3 regions of the Lysinibacillus sp. NPDC096382 genome follow, and region 3 is predicted to be linked to each of the others. Evidence: riboswitches for the same ligand, from Rfam matches in the RefSeq annotation. Region 3 holds a riboswitch; each other region holds the start of a gene.
The links. Region 3 has a riboswitch for cobalamin ahead of ACIQZA_RS12285 (ribonucleoside-diphosphate reductase subunit alpha). Riboswitches for the same ligand answer to the same signal wherever they lie in the genome.
Positions count from the first base shown of each region.

Region 1: another riboswitch for cobalamin. It lies ahead of metE (5-methyltetrahydropteroyltriglutamate--homocysteine S-methyltransferase); the one in region 3 lies ahead of ACIQZA_RS12285 (ribonucleoside-diphosphate reductase subunit alpha).
Region 2: another riboswitch for cobalamin. It lies ahead of ACIQZA_RS23850 (hypothetical protein); the one in region 3 lies ahead of ACIQZA_RS12285 (ribonucleoside-diphosphate reductase subunit alpha).

Region 1 is NZ_JBIWFC010000034.1:917-6,979, forward strand. Features, by position in the region: gene metE (5-methyltetrahydropteroyltriglutamate--homocysteine S-methyltransferase) at 53-2,347, opposite strand; cobalamin riboswitch at 2,667-2,846, opposite strand; gene ACIQZA_RS25140 (TetR/AcrR family transcriptional regulator) at 3,033-3,605, shown strand; gene ACIQZA_RS25145 (DUF5367 domain-containing protein) at 3,622-4,020, shown strand; gene ACIQZA_RS25150 (VOC family protein) at 4,080-4,442, shown strand; gene ACIQZA_RS25155 (C40 family peptidase) at 5,223-6,063, shown strand, end outside.
Region 2 is NZ_JBIWFC010000027.1:39,630-45,692, reverse strand. Features, by position in the region: gene cobJ (precorrin-3B C(17)-methyltransferase) at 1-1,593, opposite strand, end outside; gene ACIQZA_RS23855 ((2Fe-2S) ferredoxin domain-containing protein) at 1,598-1,969, opposite strand; cobalamin riboswitch at 2,109-2,290, opposite strand; cobalamin riboswitch at 2,705-2,889, shown strand; gene ACIQZA_RS23850 (hypothetical protein) at 3,017-3,412, shown strand; gene ACIQZA_RS23845 (energy-coupling factor ABC transporter permease) at 3,387-4,133, shown strand; gene ACIQZA_RS23840 (energy-coupling factor ABC transporter substrate-binding protein) at 4,135-4,407, shown strand; gene cbiQ (cobalt ECF transporter T component CbiQ) at 4,411-5,181, shown strand; gene ACIQZA_RS23830 (energy-coupling factor ABC transporter ATP-binding protein) at 5,181-6,017, shown strand.
Region 3 is NZ_JBIWFC010000007.1:118,952-125,014, reverse strand. Features, by position in the region: gene ACIQZA_RS12295 (ECF transporter S component) at 364-858, shown strand; gene ACIQZA_RS12290 (hypothetical protein) at 855-1,538, shown strand; cobalamin riboswitch at 1,649-1,836, shown strand; gene ACIQZA_RS12285 (ribonucleoside-diphosphate reductase subunit alpha) at 1,998-4,211, shown strand; gene ACIQZA_RS12280 (ribonucleotide-diphosphate reductase subunit beta) at 4,224-5,264, shown strand; gene ACIQZA_RS12275 (DUF4190 domain-containing protein) at 5,445-5,714, opposite strand; gene ACIQZA_RS12270 (hypothetical protein) at 5,930-6,063, opposite strand, start outside.

The DNA of each region.
Region 1 (6,063 bases), on a different contig from region 3:
TGCCGGGCGCATATAAAAAAACTTGACCTCATCAAAGAAGTCAAGTTTCTCCTTAAAATGTAGATTGTTGTACTTGTTGACGAAGTGTTTTTGCTGCTGCTACCATATTCATCAGTGCTGAGATAGTTTCTGGCTCCTTCCTTGTTTTTAAACCACAGTCAGGATTCACCCAAAATTGATTTTTTGATAAAACCTGTAAGCTATCCTGCATTATGCTTAGCATTTCCTTTTCACTCGGTACACGTGGACTATGGATATCATAAACACCTAGTCCAATTCCTTTTTCATACGGATTGACTTGCAGAGAAGAAATTAACTCGCCATGGCTACGTGACGTTTCGATGGAAATAACATCAGCGTCCAATGCACTAATTGGCTCGATAAAATCATTAAACTCGCAATAGCACATATGTGTATGGATTTGTGTTTCATCCTTAACGCTAGATGTAGCAAGTTTAAAAGCATTTACTGTCCACTCTAAGTACGTTCCCCAATTTTCTTTACGAAGCGGCAAGCCTTCTCGTAATGCTGGTTCATCAACCTGAATAATTGAAATGCCTGCAGCTTCTAGTGCTTCCACCTCTTCTCGGAGTGCCAAAGCAATCTGATATGTTACATCCTTTCGGGAAATATCATCCCGTACAAATGACCAATTTAAAATTGTCACAGGACCCGTAAGCATACCTTTTATATAGCGTTTCGTTTGGCTTTGAGCATAGGCTGTTTCTTTGACTGTCATCGGTGCTTCCCATGCAACGTCACCGTAAATAATTGGTGGCTTCACACAGCGGGAACCGTATGAAACAACCCATGCTTTCTCCGTAAATGCAAAACCTGTTAGTTTTTCCCCGAAATATTCAACCATATCTGTGCGCTCAAATTCACCGTGCACAAGAACGTCGATATCTAATTCCTCTTGAATAGTAATCCAACGCTTTGTCTCATGTTCTACAAATACTGCATAATCCTCATTTGAAATTTGTTTCTTGCGCCATGCACTTCGTGTACGTTTGACTTCATCCGATTGCGGAAAGCTCCCAATTGTTGTCGTTGGGAACAGTGGTAATTGCAATGCTTGCTGGTGAATCTTTTGCCGTGCTTTAAAATCGCTATGGCGTTCAAAGTCTTGTATCGACACTGTTCGAACCGCTTTTTGAACATCTTTATTTTGGCGAATCGGATGATTTTTCAACGCTTCAATCGCCTTCATACTTTCCGATAGTTTGTAATTTGAGGGACTGTCTTGGCCCTGTAAATATTTTGTTACTTCCATGATCTCAACTAATTTTTCATCCGCAAAGGCGAGGGCATTTTTAAGAACTGGTTCAAGCTTAGTTTCAAGTGTGGTCGTAATTGGAACATGCTGTAAGTTACATGAAGATTGAATCCATAGTTCTTTTGCGCCACTTAGTTGTTCAATGGCTTTAATAGTTGAGCTAACTTCTGCTAGATTGGAACGCCAAATATCTCTTCCATTAATAATACCAACAGCCAATATTTTATCTTTTGGGAAGCCAAATTGACGTAATGACTCCATATTTTTGCCGTAGCCATGCACAAAGTCTAACCCAATCCCACGAACAGGAAGTTTTACAATTGACTCATATGCTGATAATGATTCGAAATAAGTTTGTAGCATAATTTTAGCTTCGGGTACTGATGCAGCTAATTGTGTATAAATTTCTTGAACAAGTTTAACTTCCGCTTCATCTAATGTTGTGGCAAGAAGTGGTTCTTCTAATTGAATCCACTGTGCACCTGCATCCACGAGCTCCTTTAGGACCTGCGTATAAAGTGGTAGTAATGCTAAAATGAATGTAATCTGCGATAGTTTGTCATAGCCTTTCGTTAATTTACAAAATGTATAAGGGCCAATCAATGTAGGCTTTGCAGTAATACCAAACGCTTCCTTAGCCTCTAAAAAATCTGCCAATATTTTATTTTCTGTTAATTGCAAAGTTTGTCCATCGTATTCTGGCACGATATAATGATAATTTGTATTAAACCATTTCGTCATCTCACTAGCCACGGCTTTTTTACTACCACGAGCTACCCCATAGTATGTTTGTAAATCAACTTTGTCTCCCTGCCAATCAAAGCGCTTTGGAACTAAGCCAAACATCATTGCCGTATCTAACATTCTGTCATAAAGTGTGAAATCTCCAACAGTTATCAGGTCTATTCCGAGTTGAAGCTGCTTGTTAATTCGGGCTAGACGAATATCCTTTAAGTTCTGCAAAAATTCACCCTCTGAAAGCTCATTTTTCCAAAAAGCCTCTAAAGCCTTTTTCCATTCACGATCTTCTCCGATATACGGATAACCAACTATAGTACTTGTATAAATCATGTTCATCTCTCCGATCCATTAAGTATGCCTCGGCATTATTGAGTCCGGAATCGGCCCTATGTGCTTAGGCCAGTATGAGGGCCGACACGATGTCGGTCATTTCGGTCTTCTTTCCGATTCCGTGACATCGGCCAGGGGCTTTAACTTCTAATAAGAAGTAAAAAAAAAGCCACTCTCCTTTTTTTGGAAAATGGCTGTTATCTCAAATTAAAAATAGCTATGAAAAAACAATACGAAATTCTTACAAGATATCGCATGATTCTTTGTCGCACAGGGACGATACGGTCACATCTCACCACCTATTTCCACGTAGGTATTTGGTGTGTACTAGAAATTGGCAGGTCTCCTGGCTTCTCATCAACACGCCTCACAGCCTTCCCAGTTTCCCCAGTGGCAATTGTGATTTGCTCCGATATACAGTTGCGGGACAGCGTCGGATTTGCACCGACTTCCCTTTTAAGCCAAACTTTCATTTGGCACCAACTCTTACACATTATTTAATTATGTTTTACTATAACACATATTTTTCAGAAAAGTAGATTTATTTTCACGTTTGTTCAATCCAACTCTATCATATTGGGAGCCCTATACATCTAATTACTAAAATACACTTGTAAACAGAGGTATTTTTCGTTATTTTTGAGTTAGTTATCCAACTAACTAATAACAATGGAGGTGTCAATGAATGGCAAAGCCTACTGGTATTGAAAAATCAGATTTATTAATGGCTGCCAAGCAAAGTTTAGTAGAAAAAGGGATTGAAAAATTCACCTTAAAGGCTGTTGCTGAGCAAGCTGGTGTGACACAAGGAACTATTTATTATCATTTCAAATCAAAAGAGCAAATCATTCTCGAAATAGTTCAGGACATCTGTGAAAATTCTTGGCATGAGATTTTGACGACCGATCAAGAAATGATTCAATCTGCACTTCTTTCTGCAAAAAGTCGATATGAAGATGATGCCTTTTATCATAAATTATTTTTCACCTTAATCGTCTTTGGCTTTACGAACCCGACTATTAGACAGCAAATTGGACAAATTTTAGCGGCCGAAAATGAACATTTGCGTAATATTTTAAACAAATTATGGGATACATCACCAATTGATGGCGTGTCGATGGAAACTTGGAGCATTTTTTTCAACGCGCTAATTGATGGCTTGGCCATACAAGTGATGATGCGGGACGATTTCGATATAGATGTATTTTATCAGCAATTCGAAAAAATCCTTGAGACATTAAATCGTCTAGGAAAATAATTAGAGGAGGAACACTATGCGATTCTTTTTATGCTGGGGTTTTGGGATTTGGTTTGTAGCAAGTGCCGTGTTTCGATTTATAGGGCATTACTTTTTTACCCTTAAAGAACCTCCCCTCATGATAGCTACTTACATTTTAGCTTTTCCAATCGTTTGGCTAGCGACAATACCTATTTATTCTATAAAAAAAATAAAAGGTACAGAGCGATTACTGGCTGCTATCTGCATTGCATTACCTGGAATGCTTATCGATGCAGTCGTTTTATTAGTCTTCGACGATATTTTTCCGAATTTATCGGTTGTCTTAGATCGATATTTCGCCTCATGGCTATTATGGGCTTATTCCCTAATTCTCCTTACTGGTTTTACAAAGGCCACATTCGTGAGAAAAAAAACTATTCCTTCGTCAAATTAAAGGATTTGGCATTATTATCCTAGAAGTAAGTATCGATTACAATTAAAGGAGGAGAAAAAATGGTTATAGGCTTACATCACGTTCAAATAACAATTCCAAAAGGTGAAGAAGAAAAAGGGAAACATTTTTACTGTCAAGTATTAGGACTAAATGAACTTGAAAAGCCTGATTCGTTGAAAGGACGAGGTGGATTTTGGTTACAGGTCGGCAATAGGGAGGTACATGTAGGGACAGAGGATGGCTTTGATAGATTAACGACAAAAGCTCATATTGCCTATCAAGTTGAAAATATAGAACATTGGAAGAAGGTATTAGCCGAACATCATATAGAAATTTTCGATTCAGTTCCTATTCCTCATTTTGATCGCTTTGAATTTAGAGATCCATTCGGTAATAGAGTAGAGATGATTCAGGAAATTTAAGGAAAACAGTTGAATAGAAGGCATGCTGTAAAAAAATATTTAGTGAAATAAAGTATGAATCTTTAGCAAAGCAACGACGTTTTAACAAAATGTCATCCGACTTCTGAATTTTATCGACATCCGCCTTCTAAAGAGCAAAAAAGATCTACACACAAAGCTGTGCGTAAAATTGTAGGCATAATGAGAGGTACTAGGGGCGTTCGATGACCCATCTCGCTTGCGCTCCAGTGTCTCATTTGGGATGCTGATCCCCAACGCTCACTTTCCTCTCTAATTAACCATTTCACAAAGCCTGTATCTGACATCTCATCTCACACTATTTTATAGTGATAGCAACAACTTATCTTTAGTTCAAAAGCGTAGCGTGGAACAAATCAAGCCGTGGGAAACAGTTCAACGCTCACTCCTAGTAGCTAGAACGAAACTCCTCCTTATGGAACCGTTATTTCTCGCTAGATCCCAAAGATGAAATAGTCTAACTATACCATGGTAAATGTATAGGAGCGATTGTCGTTTAATCTTTCAATGCCTAGAAAAACTTGTACTTCCTGCCCCTTTGACTTTTCGTTTTCCATAAACACTTCACCCAACTGAAACATTTGTAATAAAACTGTAAATTAAGGCGATGAAGCCTTTTATATCAGGTGTTTACAGCGAATCCCCATCCAGCGTGGTAACAATTTCCTCAAAGAAGCCCTACTTTTTCATGCTACGATTAATTCCAGTGACAAACCAAATTGGGATTAATCCTAACAATAGCTTCAGGAGGAAATTAACAACATGAATAAACGATTTTTAACAACAACATTAGCATTGACGATAGGTTTTAGCACAGTGGGGATGGTACAGCCAACTGTTCAACCTATAGAAGTTGAGGCTGCAACAACAACAAATGCCCTTAATAACTCACAAGCAGTTAATGCGAAAGCAGATCAACTAATTCAAACTGGAAAAAGCTTAATTGGTAAGGCGACATACAGCAATTCTGTATACAAGGCTACATATCCTTATAAATTTTCTTGTGCTTCATTTATTATGTACATTTTCGAGAAAAATGGTGTTGACCTTGCAACTTATAATGAAGATTATATGTTACAGCAAGGAACGTCTGTTAACAGAAATCAATTACAAAAAGGTGATTTACTATTCTTTAAGAGTAAAAAAACTGGGACAGACCCTGACCACGTTGGTATGTATATCGGAAACAACAAAATGATTCACATGGCTGATTCTAAGCAAAATATTGTTATTTCTGATTTAAATAGTAAACCATATTATACAGATAATTATGTAGGGGCCCGTAGAGTATTACCTACATTACTTTCAGCTAATCCTGCAACGAAAGGCGATAAGATTGTTGAAAACGCCTTTAATTATAAAAATAAAGTAACTATGAGTTCTACAAATAATGAAGCAAGTCTTCGCTTTACAGCGCCAGGATATGTAGATTTCGTCTATCGTAAGAGTGGAGTTAAACTTGGTACAACCAATTTAAAGGAACTAATGAATGTTGGAACAACGGTTTCACGTACCAATTTAAAAAAGGGTGATTTAGTGTTCTTTAATAGTGTTAAAGGCTCTAAAACCCCTTCACTAGTAGCTATCTATGCCGGAGATCAAC
Region 2 (6,063 bases), on a different contig from region 3:
ACGCTTGAAGTATTTAAACAGACGTTCATTTGGATGCGCATTTGCTTTATATTCATCGATAATGTCGGTGATAAGTGGTATGAGGTGTTCAGGCTCTAACCCCTCAACAACAGGCTGTGCAGCATGAGCTGTACGACCAACCGGCTTGGCACCAATAAAAACATCAAATTTACTTTTACGATAAACGATGCCAATATCATCAAATACTGCTCGATAACACGCCATACCGCAGCCATTAAAGCCAATATTTAATGTTTTCGGTAACGCCATACCCCCAAGCTTTTCTTGAATCTCTTCTGCATATGGAATCGAATCGACCTTTTCTCCGTAACAGAAGTCACAAGCCTTTAACGAAAGCACGTCACCAAGTGGTGCAAGTAAAAAGCCAACTTCACGGAGCTTTGCTGTAATTTCTTCAGGCTCAGACGTTGGAATTTTCAAATGAATTTGATGGTCTGGTGTATACTCCATCGTTCCTTCCTCACCAACTACTTCAGCTAAAGTCTTCATTTGTTGAGGCGTAAAGAACTTATTGGCTACCCCAGGACTAACCGCTAATTCAAAAATAGATTCGATTTTTTGTTGAACACGCTTAGGTGATACTTTCACAGCGTTTGTTCCCTTTACCATTGCAAGAGCTGCTGTTGCCATTTCAAGTGACGATTTGTTAGGCTTTGGTTGTGGTCTAATGGCTAAACTGGGCTTAATACGATTTGCATTAGGATCTGTCGCAAAATCATTACGCGCTACTCCTGTTTCTTGATTCATCGCCCATGGTTCATTTTCTTCCTTGAGTCGTTGATGTGGTCGTAACGATTGTTTTTCATCACCAAGTGTATATTTACGCTGATAACCACGTGGCGTAATCATCTTATTGTCGTAGAAGAATGTTGTTGAATTCCCAATAATAACTGTCGTTAACATGCCGATATCATGTTCAAGCATTTCTGCTAAAGTAGTCATCGTTATTTCCTGACGGTCACGATATGCGCTTTTCACAAGTCCAACTGGTGTATCTGGCGAACGATATTCCAATAAAATTCTTTGTGCCTCTACAATTTGTCTCGTACGACGGCCACTTTTCGGGTTATAAAGAGCAATAACAAAATCCGCCATTGCTGCCGCTTCTACTCTTTTTGCAATTAAATTCCAAGGTGTTAAGTGGTCACTTAAACTAATGGTACAGGCGTCATGCATAATTGGAGCACCTAGTAAACTTGCACACGAATTAATAGCTGAAATACCTGGAACAATTTCTACCTCGATACCAGTTGCCTCTGTCCAGCCTAGCTCGATTAATACCTCATACACTAATCCTGCCATCCCATAAACCCCGGCATCTCCACTAGAAATGACCGATACGATACTTCCAGCCTCTGCTTGACGTACCGCTTCCTGTGCACGTGAAACTTCCTCCGTCATACCAGTACTAATAATCGACTTTGCACTAACTAAATCCTGAATAAGCTCAACATACGTTTTATAGCCTATAATCATATCACTTTGTTGTAGTGCCTCCACAGCACGAGTCGTAATATGTTTAAAATCTCCAGGACCAAAGCCAACTACGAAAATCTTACCTTTTTGTGCCATTTCGTTACCCCTCTTTCACCTTTTCAATGCCTTTAATGGCTGTTGTTTGTGCTGTACGCTGTAACGAACCTTCCCGCAATGTAAAGACATGCTCATTATGTAACGACTCATGATTTAAATCTTGTACGAGTGCTCTCGCATGCTCCGTTGTTGGCACACGGTACCAATTTCCCTGAGGATATGCAATGACAACACAAGCATCTTTACATCTGCCATTACAGCGAGTTCTCGTCGTATGTATTTCCTTATCAAGCGCCAGCAACTGTATTTCATCACGGATCGCCTGTGTAATGTCCTCAGCATCTTTTTTCATACAGCTACTACCATTACAAATAAAAAGATGTGTTTTCATCCCCTCTAAATTCCAAGTTGTCATAGTCGTTCTCCCCTCATTTGCTTTTAGGAAAAAGAAAAACCTTTACTCTAGACGAAGAGTAAAGGTTTAGTAGAAGCCAAATAAAAACGAATATATACAGGTACTCGCTCTTGCTTCAACTTCTCCCTCCGAAAAGTTTGCATGCATCATCCCATAAGCAGGTTTCCTGACTTAAGCTTCCTTTTACTTTCGCGCCTTCCCAAGTTTTCACTAGTGGCATCCGCGATTTCATCAGCTATTACAGTAGCGGGGGCTGTATCGGACTTTCACCGATTTCCCTATTATCTTGAATATTCAAGCACTTATGGACGTTTTATATGAATTTTTAATATATCAAGTATGCCTCGGCATAATTGCATGACAGCCGCCGGAGGCTTTAACTTCTTTCAGCAAGTACAGGTGTTTTGACACCCGCTGAAAAGAACTTAAATCAGCATTCATCTTACCATCTATAGAGGTAGGAGACTTCTGTAGCTAACGCTTCACTTTCGCTACAAAAGACATTTGCTGAAAGAATTTTAATGTAATTGAAAACTGTTTCTATCATAGCTTATTTTTTAAAAATTTCAATATTACTTTCTTAATTTGTGACAATTTTTTTAAAATTCTATAGAAAAACGCGACATTTCTTTTTGATTTATCTAAATTTTCGACGTAGACTATTAATTTAAAATTTTTCTATAAAAATCATAGCATATATATGGAAATTCATGTTACACTTTGTCGTGAAATCTCACAACTTCATCTTTTTTCGGTGCGAATTGTTCAGCATTTCGCTTAAAAGGGAAGCCGGTTCAAGTCCGGCGCGGTCCCGCCACTGTACTAGGGAGTTTTATAGAGAATGTCACTGTCCAAAGGATGGGAAGGCCTATAAAACGTTGAACTAAAGCCAGGAGACCTGCCGAAAAATATGTGATCGTTTCAACCTACGAGGATGGGTGTGCGGCTTAGCAGATTAGAATTTTATTTGCTTTTTTAGCATGCACTTTTCCACTATCGGAGAAGTGCTTTTTTTCATTCAGAAGAGACTCCATCTCAAGGTAGTAGATGAGTACAGATATGGTTCCAACCGGGCCAAAACACCTACTGAATGAAAAAAAGCTTCCGGCGGATGTCACGGACTTTGAAAGGAATGAATTGTGCTTGCACAATTCAAAATCCGGACGCATTGTTTATCTGCGCGAAAGCGAAGCGGCAGCGGCAAATGTTTTCTGTAGCGAAAGCATAGCGACAGCTACAAATGTTTTCTGTAGCGAAAGCGAAGCGGCAGCTACAAATGTTTTCTGTAGCGAAAGCGAAGCGGCAGCTACAAATGTTTTCTGTAGCGAAAGCGAAGCGGCAGCTACAATTACGCCAAGGCGAAATTTTATCGATCGCATACTAATTCGAAAAATTTTAAAGCTAGGAGGAGAGATTCTTGAAATTTTCAGGTTGGAAGCTTAGTTATTTCTTATTGGCATTTTTATTCGTGCCAAATCGCGCATTTGCGATGCATATTATGGAGGGCTTTTTGCCAATTGAATGGGCGATTTTTTGGTGGGTCGTATCGATTCCATTTATTATTTTAGGATTACGTTCTATTCGAAAAACCATTGAAGAAAATCCTGAAACAAAAATGATATTAGGGCTATCGGGTGCCTTTGCCTTTGTACTATCTGCCTTAAAAATCCCTTCTGTAACAGGGAGTTGTTCGCATCCAACTGGAGTTGGACTTGGGACAGTTCTTTTTGGACCATTAGCGATGAGTGTTATCGGAACAATCGTATTATTATTCCAATCTTTACTGTTAGCACATGGTGGGCTTACAACATTAGGGGCAAATACCTTTTCCATGGCAATTATGGGCCCTATTATCGCTTACTATGTATTTAAGGGCTCACAAAAACTGGGATTATCATTTTCAGTAGCCGTCTTTTTAGCAGCAATGCTTGGTGATTTAGGTACATATGTTGTCACTTCAGTGCAACTAGCTCTTGCCTTCCCTTCTGAAGTCGGTGGCTTTATGGCTTCATTCACAAAATTTGCTGGTATTTTTGCGTTAACACAAATTCCTCTTGCTGTTAGTGAAGGAATTTTAACAGTGATCGTTATGAATTTTCTGAAAAAATACAATGTGAGTGAATTAAAAGCTCTACGTGTTTTCTCAACAAAGGAGGCTCACTAACATGAAAAAGAACTTACTGCTCTTAGCCATTGTTGTGTTCCTAGCAATTATCCCCCTATTTATTCAAAAAGGTGCAGAATTCGAGGGGGCTGATGGTGAAGCGGAAGCAGCAATTAGTGAAATTGATGCTAGCTACGAGCCATGGTTTGAAAGCTTATGGGAGCCACCAAGTGGTGAAATTGAAAGCTTATTATTCGCACTACAAGCTGCTATTGGCGCTGGATTTATCGGCTATTTCATTGGCTTAATGCGTGGCAAACATAAAGAGGGTTAAGCGATGTTACTCATTGATAAGTATGCTTATTTGAATAAATTAGCGTCTGTTCATCCGTTAGAAAAAACGACGTTATCCCTTGGACTACTTATATTGTCGCTTATCATGAGAGATGAACGAATGTCACTCATTACATTTATTGTGATGAGTGCTTTTATCATTTTAGGCGCAAAAATCCCTGCTAAATATTATGCTAAATTACTATTGCTACCTGGATTTTTTTTACTATCAAGTTTAGTGTCAATTTTAATTTCTATAGCGCCAACAACTAGCACGTTACCAACGTATATTTGGTCATTTTCATTTAATAGTTGGACGATTTTTATCGGCAGAGCGAGCCTCGTGACAGCGCAACAGCTTTTTTTCATCGTCCTTGGCAGCATTAGCTGTTTGTATTTTTTAATTCTCACAACATCAGTCCAATCTATTTGTTACGTGCTAAGACAATGGCGACTTCCAACTCTATTTGTAGAGCTAGTAGAGCTAACGTATCGTTTTATTTTTATCTTTTTAGATAGTATGCAAAAAATTCATCTTGCCCAGCAGGCTCGTCTAGGATACAGCTCCCCTATGCAGTGGCTCCGTTCGGTATCAATGTTAATTGCAGCTTTATTTGTCGAGATGTTCCAACGAAGTCGTGAGCTAAACAATGCGATGGAAGCGCGTGGTGGCGAAACTGTTTATTGGCAAGACGATGTTACCTATAACGCGAAAAATTGGGTAGGTATTGCTACTATTTTTATACTCCTCATCATTTATGGAGGGTTTTTCTGATGACAGATTTATACTTTGATTTAACACATTTATCCTACGCTTATGCAGATGGAACTTATGCCCTAACAGATATTACACTTCAAATTCCAAAGGGGAAAAAAATCGCTTTACTCGGTCATAATGGAGCTGGAAAATCAACGTTATTTCAGCATTTAAATGGTATTTTGAAGCCTACCGCTGGAAGTATATCCTTTTGTGGCAATGACCTGAACTATAGTAGAAAAGCATTAAAAAAATTGCGCCAACAGGTTGGTATTGTTTTTCAGGATGCCGACAATCAGCTTTTTTCTGGCACAGTTAAGCAAGATATTGCATTTGGTCCTTTGAATCTTGGCTGGACAACTGAAAAAATTGAAGAGAAAATTGCGTGGGCTGTCGCTCAAACCGAAGTCGAAGCATTGCTAGATAAACCGATCCATTTTTTAAGTGTTGGACAGAAAAAACGTGTCGCAATGGCAGGAGTACTTGCAATGGAACCTTCCGTTTTATTATTAGATGAACCGACAGCTGGACTAGATAATTATTATAGTGCACAAGTTTTAAAGTATTTAGCTACGTTAGAGAACGATATACGAACAATTTTACTAGCTACGCATGATATTTCATTAGCCTATGAATGGGCAGATCAAATAATCGTGATGGAAGCTGGGAGAATTATTTATAATGGAGATCCAGTTGCAATGTTCTTCCAAGAGGATTTGCTTGAAAGAGCCCATCTTGAACGCCCATGGGTCTTTGAAATGGCCATTGCCTTGCAAAAGAAAAAGTTATTTAAAAAAAACATTAAAATGCCCCGTTCGAAGAAAGATTTACACAGACTTCTTGAGCAGCTTTAAGACAATTTGTTCATAGTTGGTACAATTCAATTATGGTTGAATCCAA
Region 3 (6,063 bases):
TTGCTCTGCGCGAAAGTGAAGCGTCAGCGACCAAGCGCCCAACCGGAACAGAAATCAACCCCACGATATGGTAATGAGCCATATTAATGATTTCTAATAAATTGATCCAACAACGGAATTTAAGGATGACATTTTGCTAAACGTATGTCATGCATATAAGTTGATTGGGGTGGAGGATGGGCGACTCCTCGGGGATCAGCGTTACAAATGAGACCCTGCAGCGAAGCGAAACGGCTCATCGAACGCCCCCAGGAAGCTTTGCTCTGCGTGAAAGTGAAGCGTTAGCGACCAAGCGCCCAACCGGAACGGAAATCAACCTACGTTATCATGACGAGCCAAATATAAAAGGAAAGAGGAAATGGGATGGATCGACAAAGATTAATGAAATTGACGCTCACTGCCATGGTAGCGGCAATTTGTGCAGTAGGTGCAGTCATTAAAATACCAACATTTATTTCAACTGCTGCGCTTGACTCTGCACCTGCATTGTTGAGCGTTGTATTTTTATCTCCAGTATTAGCAGGGGTTGCGGGAGTCATTGGGCATTTTATCTCAGCCTTAACTACTGGCTTTCCATATGGGCCACTACATATTATTATCGCAGTAGAAATGTTTATTGTTGTATGGGTCTTTGGGGTAATGCATAAAAAAGGAATGCATTTCTGGAAATGGCCTGTGGCACTTGTTTTCAATGGTGTTGTTGCACCTTTACCATTTTACTTTATCATTAGTCCTGCATTTTACTGGGCGTCACTGACTAGTCTTCCATTGGCAACACTCATAAATCTAGTGATTGTTGCCATTGCGATGCCAATTCTCTCTAAAGTGTTTATGCGTAAGGAAGGTCGAGTACATTGAGAAATGCAATAAAAATAGGTGGGTTGATTGCAACATCTGATAATGCCGCAGCTATTGGTGAAAAACCACAAGATGTTGTGTCTGCTCCAGACAAATTAACGGCATACTTAACGGCGCGTGTTACTTTTATAGAGCAGCTTGCTGCAAATGCTTTACCAAGCCATATTATACTCGCTAATTTTTCAGGGGATGCTGCATGGTCTCGTTACGTTGCAGGCATTCAGCAGGTTTTTGATGAGACGGGTCTTAATTGTCCGCAAATAGACGGTAGTACAGAGTCCAATATGCCGACTCTACAATCAGGTTTGTCTATAACGATGCTAGGTGAGCAGCAAAAACGCACAGCAACTAAGCATGAACAGCTTAGTTGGTACACCTATGGACTACCGCTTGTAGGCAATGAAATCCTTGCACAGCCTGAAGATGTGGCACAGCTCCAACCTATTTTTCAGGCGTGGAAAGAGGGAATAGTGCAGCAAGTATGGCCAGTTGGATCAAAAGGTCTACAAGCCGAATTTACCCGACTTTTTGGCGAGCAACAGGTTAAAAGTTCGTTAGATGTCGAGAAATCGGCTGGTCCATGTGCAGTAGTTTTGCTAGGAATTCAGCCAGAAAAAGAGCAGCTAGCACAAAAAAAATTTCCTAGAAATTTTGAAAAACTACGTAAAACTGCATTGTAATTGGGCTTGTTTCGAGAAAATGTAGCACTTTATAACTTGCAAGGGGCAAAACACCTATTGCAACAATAAACACAATATGTTAGATTTGTTTAGGAGTTAAAACACTATATATAGTATTTTGGACGAGCGGTACCAATATGGTTTAAAAGGGAATTCGGAAAAAGAGTCATCTTAGGCCGAAGCTGTCCCCGCAACTGTAAGTGCTGACAAATGATGAATTGGCCACTGTGAAGAACGGGAAGGCTATCGTTTGGAGGAAGCATGAGCCAGGAGACCTGCCGAGTTGTTCAAGACAGCAACACATTCTTCGGGGATTGAGAAGTGGAGGCGAGAGATTTGTTCACTTCTTTGTGTGCATGTCCTTCATTTCCATTTCCGATTTTACAGCGATCACGTAACCGATAAATGTTGCGTGATCGCTTTTTGTGTTGCTGGAGAAGGAAAGGGAGAGAATGTTACATGACAATTCAAATCGAGCAACAAATTGCTAAGCTCAAGAAAAACTACACAGAGGATGAACTCGAAAGTTTTGTAAGATTATCGGATCGATGGCTACGAAAAAACGACAATGCGACATTTGAAGCATGGGCAGATGCGATGATTTTACAAACGCTTAGCCTCATTGATGAGGAGGAGCCATACTGGACATTTGTCGCAGCTCAAATTTTTTTAGAAAAACTATATGATCAATTTGCAATGCGTCGTGGAGTTTCAGTGAAAGATGTTTATAAAGTTTTCCCAGAACATTTAGCACACTATACAGAAGCTGGATTGTATCATGAAAGTTTAACAACAAAATATAGTGAGCAGGAGCTTCAGGAACTCGCTTCTTATCTAGAATCAAGTCGAGATGAGTTGTTTACGTATATTGGTTTAAAAACATTAATGGACCGCTATGTAGTCCGTGATTACACGAAAATACCAGTGGAATTACCGCAGGAACGATGGATGGTCATTGCGATGACTCTGATGCAGGATGAAACAGAAAATCGTTTAGAAAAAGTCCGTGAATCTTATTGGGCAATGAGTAATTTATATATGACTGTTGCCACACCGACATTATCGAATGCAGGTAAAACACATGGACAGCTATCAAGTTGCTTTATCGATACAGTAGATGATAGTTTACAAAGCATTTATGACACGAATACAGATGTCGCAACATTATCGAAATACGGCGGCGGTATTGGTGTTTATATGGGTAAAATTCGTAGCCGAGGCTCATCTATTAAAGGTTTTAAAGGTGCATCAAGTGGCGTTTTACCATGGATTAAACAGCTTAATAATACGGCGGTTTCAGTCGATCAGCTTGGGCAACGACAAGGAGCTATTGCTGTCTATCTAGATGTTTGGCATAAAGACGTCTTTACGTTTTTAGATTTACGCTTAAACAATGGGGATGAACGTCTGCGTGCCCATGATATTTTCACAGGGCTATGCTTACCGGATATATTTATGGAAACTGTTGAGGCACGTGGGGAGTGGCACTTATTTGACCCACATGAAGTACGAGAGGTTATGGGCTACTCACTAGAGGATTTCTACGATGAGAAAAAGGGTGACGGTTCTTTCCGTACTAAATATGAGGAATGTATCGCGAATCCATTGTTAAGTCGTGAAGTCGTACCAGCTATAGATATTATGAAGCGTATTATGCGCTCACAGCTAGAAACAGGCGTGCCGTTTATGTTCTATCGTGATGAAGTAAATCGTATGAATCCGAATAAGCATGAAGGGATGATTTACAGTTCGAACCTGTGTACAGAAATCTTCCAAAATATGTCGGCTACTGAATTCGAATCTATTACACTAGAAGATGATGTCATCGTAACACGTCGCAAGCCTGGAGATTTCGTTGTATGTAACTTATCATCTATTAATTTAGGTAGAGCAGTACCGGCCGGTGTTCTAGAACGATTAATCCCAGTGCAAGTACGTATGTTAGATAACGTTATTGCGCTAAATACAATTCCAGTAAAACAAGCAGAGCGTACGAACCTACGCTACCGTGGTATTGGGCTTGGCACATTTGGCTGGCACCATTTATTAGCTCTGAAAGAAATTCAATGGGAGTCAGAGGAAGCTGTAGAATTTGCGGACAAGCTATATGAAGAAATTGCGTATTTAACGATTCGTGCTTCTAACGATTTGGCATGTGAAAAAGGAGCTTACCCATTATTTGATGGCTCAGATTGGCATACGGGTGCGTATTTTGACAAACGTGGCTATGACAGCGATAAATGGAACGCTTTACGCGCCGCGGTTGCTGAAAAAGGCATGCGTAACGGCTATGTAATGGCAGTTGCACCGAACTCTTCAACGTCCATTTTAGCGGGCAGTACGGCTACGATTGATCCAATTTTCCAAAAGAGTTATTCAGAGGAGAAGAAGGATTATAAAATTCCAGTAACAGTACCAGATTTATCACCTGTAACGACTTGGTATTATAAATCTGCTTATTTCATCGATCAAAATTGGACAATCAAGCAAAATGCTGCACGAGCACGTCATATCGACCAAGGCATTTCACTTAATTTATATGTTCAAAATACGATTAAGGCGAAAGATTTACTAGCATTGCATATGAATGCTTGGGCGAGCGGTGTAAAAACGACTTATTACGTGCGCTCAACGTCTGTAGAATTGCTAGAATGTGAGTCTTGCGCGAGCTAGGAGGAAGTAACAATGACAACTATTACAAAACGACAAATTATGGACAAGGATGCACCGAACCGTTCAACAGGAATTGTCAACGGGCGCTCTTCTAACATTTTAAACTGGGATGATGTGCGTTTTAGCTGGGCTTATCCTAAGTATAAAAAAATGCTCGGTAACTTCTGGACACCGTTCGAAATTAATATGAGCAATGATGTGAAGCAGTTTCCACAGCTATCAGCAGATGAACAGGAATCCTTTTTAAAAATTATTGGCTTACTAGCACTATTAGACAGTGTGCAAACTGATTTTGCAGGGAAAGTAGCGGATTATTTAACAGATTCAAGCTTAAATGCATTAATGATTATTTTAGCGCAACAAGAGGTTATTCATAATCACTCTTATTCTTATGTGTTATCAAGTATTGTGAACAAAGATGAGCAGGATCGTACGTTTGACTTTTGGCGTACAGAGCCGGTACTAGAGCGACGCAATGACTTCGTAATTAAAGGCTACCAAGCATTTTCCGAGGAACCATCTGTTGAAAATATGCTAGAAGCGATTGTCTATGATGTAATTTTAGAAGGGTTATTCTTCTATTCTGGCTTCGCGTTCTTCTATCATTTAGCACGCAATCAAAAAATGGTGGCCTCGTCAACGATGATCAATTATATTAACCGCGATGAGCAGCTACATGTGGATTTATTTGTGAAGATTTATCAGGAGCTATTAGAGGAATATCCTCAATACGATACACCTGAGAGGGCAGCTCGTGTACAAGAGATCTTCCGTGAAGCTGTTCAACTAGAAGTCGATTGGGCTAATGAAGTAATTGGCGATAAAGTTGATGGTCTAGATGTAGAAGATGTGCATGATTATGTACATTTCTATGCCAATATACGCTGCAATCAGCTTGGCGTGGAGCGCCCATTTGAAGGCTATCGCAAAAATCCTTTGAAATGGGTGAAAGCGTATGAGGATGTTGACTTAGGAAAAACAGATTTCTTCGAGCAGCGTTCTCGCCAGTATGTAAAGGTTAATGTAGAAGATAACGGCTTTGATGATTTGTAATGCTAAGTCCACCTCCATGTTGGAAAAACATGGAGGTGGATTTTTTTGTGAGAAAAGGGGGAGACGCTTACGTAAAAGAAAAAAATTGCTCGGGTCAAATAAACGAGTTCCCTTTAGGGGGACAAAAGTATTGAAAATCGCACAGATAAAAAAGAGCACGAATTGCGCTCTATTTAGCTGTTAATATTTAACTACCGTCATTGAGAAAAAAGCTACATACCCCAAAATTGCTAGGATTTGTAAAATGATCCCTATTATACTACAAATTAAACCTGCAGTTGCTAATCCTCTACCACTTGCATTGGTTGTATTAATTTCTTTTACAGCTTTACTTGAAAATATTATTCCTATAATGCCTAAGATTAAACCAATAAAAGGTATTAGCAATGATAGAATTCCAACCGTTAAAGAAATTACAGAACTATTGTTTGTTTGATTTTTTTCAGACATTCGTGATCCACCCTCTTTTGAGAATTTAACCATTTTTATTTATCGTTAATATTATCGTACCAATCTATTTCGCACTAAAAATCATCATTAAATGTTATCGGTACACCTTTCCCATCCTTTTCGGCGTGAATGTGTAAATGTGGTTCACTTGTATTATTCGAGTTTCCTACTTTTCCGAGTATTTGGCCAGTTGTTACCTACATGGCTTATCACAGTTATTCAAAAAAATTTTCTTCGAAAAATGGTGAAATACCAGCTTCCCTTAAAAAGTATTTGTATTCAGTAGGGGCTTGTAAAAGTAATTTATTGGGAAGTAATACTTCATCTCTCAATCGTTGAACGAGATGAG